2 regions of the Pseudomonas sp. TMW 2.1634 genome follow, and region 2 is predicted to be linked to the other one. Evidence: predicted binding sites of a transcription regulator. Region 2 holds the regulator's gene; the other holds the start of a gene.
What was found. The regulator FliA, encoded in region 2, starts transcription of late flagellar genes. The targets are predictions, from matches to a motif close to CTAAAGTTTNNNNNNNNNNNGCCGNTAA.
Positions count from the first base shown of each region.

Region 1 (3,409 bases), 500 kb from region 2:
AGCACCCGCAATGACAGCGCCTTGCTTTGGGTTTCGACATCCACCACGCCCTGGGTGATGGTTTCCGGTGAGGGCGAAACCTCCGCCAGCACCTTTTCCACATCGATGATTTCGACCAATTGGTCGTCCATGCGGGTCACGGCCGTCAAGTAATGATCGTGGCCGGTGCCCTTGGGCGGCGGATGAATATCTTCCCAGTTCATGTTGACGATACGTTCGACCGAACGCACCAGGAAGCCCTGGGTCTTGGTGTTGTACTCGGTGATGATCACAAACGGGTTGCTTTGATCTTTCAAGGCACCCGCGCCGGTGGCCATCGCCAGGTCGAGAATCGGAATGGTCGCGCCGCGAATGCTCGCCACACCGCACACCACAGGGTGGGACTTGGGGATCAAGGTCAGCTTGGGGCATTGCAGCACCTCGCGGACCTTGAAAACATTGATCCCGTAAAGCTGTGGCCCATCCAGACGAAACAGCAACAGCTCCAGGCGGTTTTGCCCCACCAGTTGAGTGCGCTGGTTAACCGCATCCATCACTCCGGCCATACTCAGCTCCTCTTAAAAACTTAAAGTTTCAGCCCGTATGTTGCATAAACGGCACGGGGCTTGCTTTTTAACGACCATGAACGCCAAAACGACAAATTCCTGCCACCGACTGTTCCCGCTAACCCTGCGCCTGCTGGCGGCGGGCACTTTGCTTGCACTCAGCACTTATAGCAGGGCTGACGCGTTTACATCGCCTGAACAGCTTATCGGCGTGACCCAGGGCTTTCTTGAATTCACGGTTGAAGACTACCTGGCCACCAGCCAGACCGAGGGGCGTTATCAGATCCAGGTCAACAACCTCGACCCGCGCCTGCGCCTGGCCCGGTGCGACAAGGAATTGACAGCCTCTCTCGAAAGCCCGGCACAGCCTATGGGGCGCGTGATCGTGCGCGTACGCTGCGAAGGGCTGTCGCCGTGGACCATCTTCGTGCCGGCCCAGGTCAAGTTGTTCCGCGATGTGGTCACCGTCAACCACCCGCTCAAGCGCGGCATGGTTATCGACTACCCGGACGTCACTCTGCGCGAGCGCGATGTCAGCCTGATCAACCAGGGCTACCTGACAGCCACCGAGCTGGCCGTGGGGCAAAAACTGCTGCGCCCGATGGTCACCGACCAGGTGCTGACCCTCACCCATCTGGAGCAGGCTGCCGCCGTGCGCAAGGGCGATCATGTGGTGATCAGCGCCCGCAGCGGCACATTAAGTGTCAAGATGCCCGGCGAAGCCCTGTCAGACGGTGGCCTTAGCGAGCAAATACGGGTAAAAAATCTGAATTCCAAGCGTGTTATCCGCGCCAGGGTGACGGCACCCGGGCAAGTAGAAGTGGCATTGTAGGAAAGTTGGCATCAGTCTCCCTACTTTCCTACACTGTGGATTGACGCAGATCAGTGCAGGTCTGTGTGAAGCTATGATTAATCGAGCCTAAAGTTTTTCCGGGTATGGCCGAAAACATGGCAAGCGTCCAAATACCCCGAGGTTTAACGTTATGGTCATCGACTTCAGTCGTCTCAACAGCGCCCCGCCCCTGACCGGCAGTACGCGCAGCAACGCCAGCCAGGAAACCGGCAGCACGCCTGCGGCCCCGGCAAACAGCCCTGAGCAAACCAGCGCCAGCGCCCCAAGCGGGGAATCTGTTCACCTCAGCCAAGAGGCTCAACAGTTGCAGAAGATCAGCGACTCGTTGCGTGACCAACCTGTAGTCGACAAAAATCGGGTGGCAGAGCTTAAACAAGCCATCGCCGACGGCAGCTACAAAGTCGACAGCAACCAGGTCGCCAGCAAACTGCTTAACATGGAAGCCCAGCGCTAGGCCCACGGCCTGTGCCGCGCTTTTGGACGCTTAACTCCCAGAGCTCGCCATGCACGACGAAAATTTACTGCAACTGATCAACGATGACCTCGCCCCCGCCGAGCAACTGCTCGGCCTGTTGCAGGACGAATCCATCGCCCTTAAAGGCCGCGACATGCAAGTGCTGGAAAATATCCTGGCGCGCAAACAGTCGTTGATTATCCTGCTAGAGCAACATGGCCGCCGCCGCAGTGAAATCCTCGCCAGCCTTGGCCTGGCCACCAACCGCAGCGGCCTCGAAAGCCTGGCCAGCCATTCCAGCGTGGGCACTCAACTGCTCAGCCAGGGCGATGTGCTGAACCAGCTGCTGGCTCAATGCCAGGCTGCCAACCTGCTCAATGGTCAGTCGATCCAGACCCAGCAGGCGATCACCGCCAACCAGTTGCGCATTCTCCACGGCGGCGAAGCTCCGTCGCTGTATGACGCACGCGGCACCACCTCGATGCTTAACAAGCACCGCGCCTACAGCCAGGCTTGAACCCGCGTCACCACCGTATGTAGCGAGACACACAACATGATGGCAGAATGCCCATCTTTTGCGTGTCGCTGTATTTTGTCTGGAGATTGATCAAACGTGTTCGACGCCCAAGATGCTCCGCAACCGCCAAAGGTGCTCACCACGCCGTTGGAAATTGCCTCCAACTTGCGGATGCTGCAAGAGAGCCATGACCCGCTGATCATTACTTTCCAGGACCGCACCCAGCGCTTCCAGAGCTATGTGGTGGATGTCAATCGCGAGAGCAGCAGCATGGCTCTGGACGAAATGATCCCCCGTGACGGTGAGCGTTTTCTTGAAGCGGGTGTGCCGTTCAAGGTTGAAGGTTTCCATGATGGTGTGCGCATTGCCTGGGAATGCACCACGGCACTGACCATTGATGACAGCCGCGACCACCGCTGCTACCGCGGCGCACTGCCCCGCGAAGTGGTGTACCACCAGCGCCGCAATGCGTTCCGTGCGGCCCTGCGGCTGGCCAACCTGGTCAATGTGCAAGTGGCAGGTGACAAACTCAAGGCGCCGATCAAGGGCAAGCTGCTGGATGTTTCGGCAACCGGCTGCAAATTGCGTTTTGAGGGCGATATCAGCCAGGGCATGCAACTGGGCCAGGTGTATGAGCGCTTCAGCGCCGACCTGCCGTTCGGGTTGATGTCCACGCCAGTGGAGTTGCGTTATTTGCACTTTGAAGAGCGCCTGAACATCACCTTTGCCGGGATGCGCTTTCACAATATCAGCGGCGCGGTGCAGCGTCAGGTCGAGCGCTTTGTCTACCAACTGCAGCGCGAGGCGCGCCAGTTCGATAAAGACGACGATTATTGAACCAGTGGGAGCTGGCTTGCCAGCGATGCAGACTACACGGTCTGGCTGACAAATCGCGCTGATACCATCGCGAGCAAGCCCGCTCCCACAGGGGTATGGTCTATGTCCTGGGCTCTGCTTCCGGTTCTGGCTCAACCTCCTCCACCACCGGTTCCTGCACCATCTGATCCTGCACCACCTGCTCGTCCACCCGCGGGTCGAGC
Region 1 covers NZ_CP016849.1:2,408,260-2,411,668, forward strand. The annotation lists gene BFC21_RS11445 (chemotaxis protein CheV) at 1-545, opposite strand, end outside; gene flgA (flagellar basal body P-ring formation chaperone FlgA) at 622-1,377, shown strand; gene flgM (flagellar biosynthesis anti-sigma factor FlgM) at 1,529-1,852, shown strand; gene BFC21_RS11460 (flagella synthesis protein FlgN) at 1,902-2,369, shown strand; gene BFC21_RS11465 (flagellar brake protein) at 2,466-3,206, shown strand; gene BFC21_RS11470 (MFS transporter) at 3,307-3,409, opposite strand, start outside.
Region 1: a site for FliA is predicted at 1,465-1,492, ahead of flgM (flagellar biosynthesis anti-sigma factor FlgM). Genes of this name have one in related genera too.

Region 2 (3,409 bases):
GTCAAAAAACTGTCAACCCGACGCGCCAGCTCGCGAAACTCTTCGGCACCGATTTCGCGGCGCATAAAACGCCCCCAATCCGCGCTCAGTTCCTTGGCTTCCTGACCCAGGCCGTTGACCAGTGGCGTGCTGTTTTCCACCAGGTCCATGGTCCGGTTGGCTGCCGCTTCCGTGAGTTTCACAACATAAGCCAAACGTTCAGTGGCATCCGTGATCTGCGACACTTCTTCGGCTTGCGGCATGCTCGGATCAATATGGAAATTGACAATGGCGCTGTGCAGTTCGCGGGTCAGCTTGCCGACTTCGCGATACAGGCCGCGGTCGCGGGTCTGGTTAAGCTCGTGAATCAACTGCACGGCATCGCCAAACTGGCCTCGTTCAAGGCTTTCGACCAATTCGTGAGCATGTTTTTTCAGGGTCGATTCAAAATCGGCCTGTGTGCAATCTTTATGCTCCATAGTGCCCCCAAGGCAACCGATCAACCGATGCGTTCAAAGATCTTTTCGATTTTGTCTTTGAGTGCGATAGCCGTGAACGGCTTGACCACATAGCCATTAACACCGGCCTGGGCCGCTTCGATAATCTGCTCGCGCTTGGCTTCGGCGGTCACCATCAGCACCGGCAAGTGCTTGAGTTTTTCGTCGGCACGTACATGGCGCAGCAACTCGATGCCGGTCATGCCCGGCATGTTCCAGTCCGTCACCAGAAAGTCGATATGCCCCAGGTTGAGGATCGGCAACGCGGTGGTGCCGTCGTCCGCCTCGACCGTGTTGGTGAACCCCAGGTCACGCAACAGGTTTTTAATGATCCGCCGCATCGTTGAGAAATCATCAACGATGAGGATTTTCATGTTCTTGTCCAATTCGACCTCCAAGCAGTCTTTAACGCGCTCATCTGCTGAACGCGTCATTCAATCAATTCGTTTTCAAACACAGCCAGAATCGACTGTGGGAGCGGGCTTGCCCGCGATGCGGACGACGCGGCGTTACTGATTCACCGCGTCGACCCCATCGCGGGCAAGCCCGCTCCCACAGGTATCAAGGACCCTAGTGCGCGCGCCACTGCCCCAAACGTGCCCGCAAGCGGGCCGCGCACTGGCTGTGCAACTGGCTGACACGGGATTCGCTGACCCCCAGCACTTCGCCGATTTCCTTGAGGTTCAGTTCTTCGTCGTAGTACAGCGCCAGCACCAGCCGTTCACGCTCGGGCAAGTGTGCAATCGCATCGGCCAGCGCGGCCTGGAAGCGTTCGTCTTCAAGGTCGCGCGACGGCTCCGTATGGGCACTTGCGCCATCTTCATGCAACCCTTCGTGTTCGCCGTCCTGCAACAGGTCATCAAAACTGAACAGGCGGCTGCCCAGGGTGTCATTCAAAATGGCGTAATAATCGTCAAGGCTTAACTGGAGTTCGGCCGCAACCTCATGATCTTTAGCGTCACAACCGGTTTTTGCTTCAATTACCCGAATTGCGTCACTGACCATGCGCGTATTGCGGTGTACCGAGCGCGGCGCCCAGTCACCCTTGCGCACCTCATCGAGCATCGCGCCACGGATACGGATACCGGCGTAGGTCTCGAAACTCGCGCCCTTGCTGGCGTCGTATTTACCCGAGACTTCGAGCAGGCCGATCATGCCGGCCTGGATCAGGTCATCCACCTGCACACTGGCCGGCAAACGCGCCAGCAGGTGGTAGGCGATGCGCTTGACCAGGGGCGCATAGCGCTCGATAAGTTCGTACTGGCTGTCGCGCGACGACTTGCTGTACATGCGGTAACCGCTGGCCGTCATTAAAAGCGCCCCCCTGCCTGCTGCACCAGACGTTCGACAAAGAACTCAAGGTGACCCCGGGGGTTGGCGGGCAACGGCCAGGTATCGACTTTTTGCGCAATGGCCTTGAACGCCAGTGAGCACTTGGAACGCGGGAACGCTTCGTACACAGCGCGCTGCTTTTGCACCGCCTTGCGCACGCATTCGTCGTAGGGCACGGCGCCCACATACTGCAGGGCTACATCGAGGAAGCGGTCGGTGACCTTGGTCAGCTTGGCGAACAGGTTGCGCCCTTCCTGCGGGCTCTGGGCCATGTTGGCCAGCACGCGGAAGCGGTTCATGCCGTAGTCGCGGTTGAGCAGCTTGATCAGCGCATAGGCGTCGGTGATCGAGGTCGGCTCGTCGCACACCACCAACAGCACTTCCTGGGCGGCGCGCACAAAGCTGACCACCGACTCGCCGATCCCGGCGGCGGTGTCGATTACCAGCACATCCAGGTTGTCGCCCAGGTCACTGAAGGCCTGGATCAGACCGGCATGCTGCGCCGGGCTCAGGTGCACCATGCTCTGGGTACCCGAGGCCGCTGGCACGATGCGGATCCCGCCGGGGCCCTGGAGCAATACGTCGCGCAGCTCGCAACGCCCCTCGACCACATCGGCCAGGGTGAATTTCGGGGTCAAGCCCAGCAAAACATCGACGTTCGCCAGCCCAAGGTCCGCGTCCATCAACAGAACGCGCCTGCCCAGCTCGGCCAATGCGATGGACAAGTTGACTGACACGTTAGTTTTACCGACGCCACCCTTGCCGCCGGTCACTGCGATCACCTGTACGGGATGCATGCTGCCCATGATCTTTCTTTACCTTGTCTTACTTAGACGCGGCTACATGCGTTGGCTGCGCGTTCCCCAGTGGAACAACACCTTCAGACCAGCCGATGTAGGTACATTGCAACGTAATTTTGACGACCTCAGCCAACCCGTTTGGGCGGGCTGTGGTAGATATCAGCGAACATGTCGGCCATGGCCTCTTCGCTGGGTTCTTCCTGCATTTGCACACTCACTGCCCGGCTCACCAACTGGTGACGCCGCGGCAGGTGAAGATCGTCCGGGATCCGCGGGCCGTCGGTGAGGTACGCCACCGGTAGCTCGTTGCTGATCGCCAGGCTCAACACTTCGCCCAGGCTTGCGGTTTCATCCAGTTTGGTGAGGATGCAACCGGCCAGCCCGCAACGCTTGTAACTGAGGTACGCGGCCGTCAGCACCTGCTTTTGGCTGGTGGTGGCCAAGACCAGGTAATTCCTGGCCTTGATCCCGCGCCCGGCCAGGCTTTCGAGCTGCAGGCGCAACGCCGGGTCGCTGGCTTGCAGGCCCGCGGTATCGACCAGCACCACGCGCTTGCGCACCAGCGGTTCGAGGGTCTGGCCCAGCGACTGGCCGGGGGCCACATGGGTCACCGGCACATTCAAAATACGCCCCAGGGTCTTGAGTTGCTCCTGGGCGCCAATGCGAAAACTGTCCATGCTCACCAGGGCGATATTCTGCGCGCCGTACTTGAGCACATAACGGGCTGCCAGCTTGGCCAGGGTGGTGGTCTTGCCCATCCCCGCCGGGCCTACCATCGCAATCACCCCGCCTTCTTCCAGC
Region 2 covers NZ_CP016849.1:1,907,501-1,910,909, forward strand. The annotation lists gene BFC21_RS09125 (protein phosphatase CheZ) at 1-458, opposite strand, end outside; gene BFC21_RS09130 (chemotaxis response regulator CheY) at 479-850, opposite strand; gene fliA (RNA polymerase sigma factor FliA) at 1,047-1,787, opposite strand; gene fleN (flagellar synthesis regulator FleN) at 1,787-2,614, opposite strand; gene flhF (flagellar biosynthesis protein FlhF) at 2,734-3,409, opposite strand, start outside.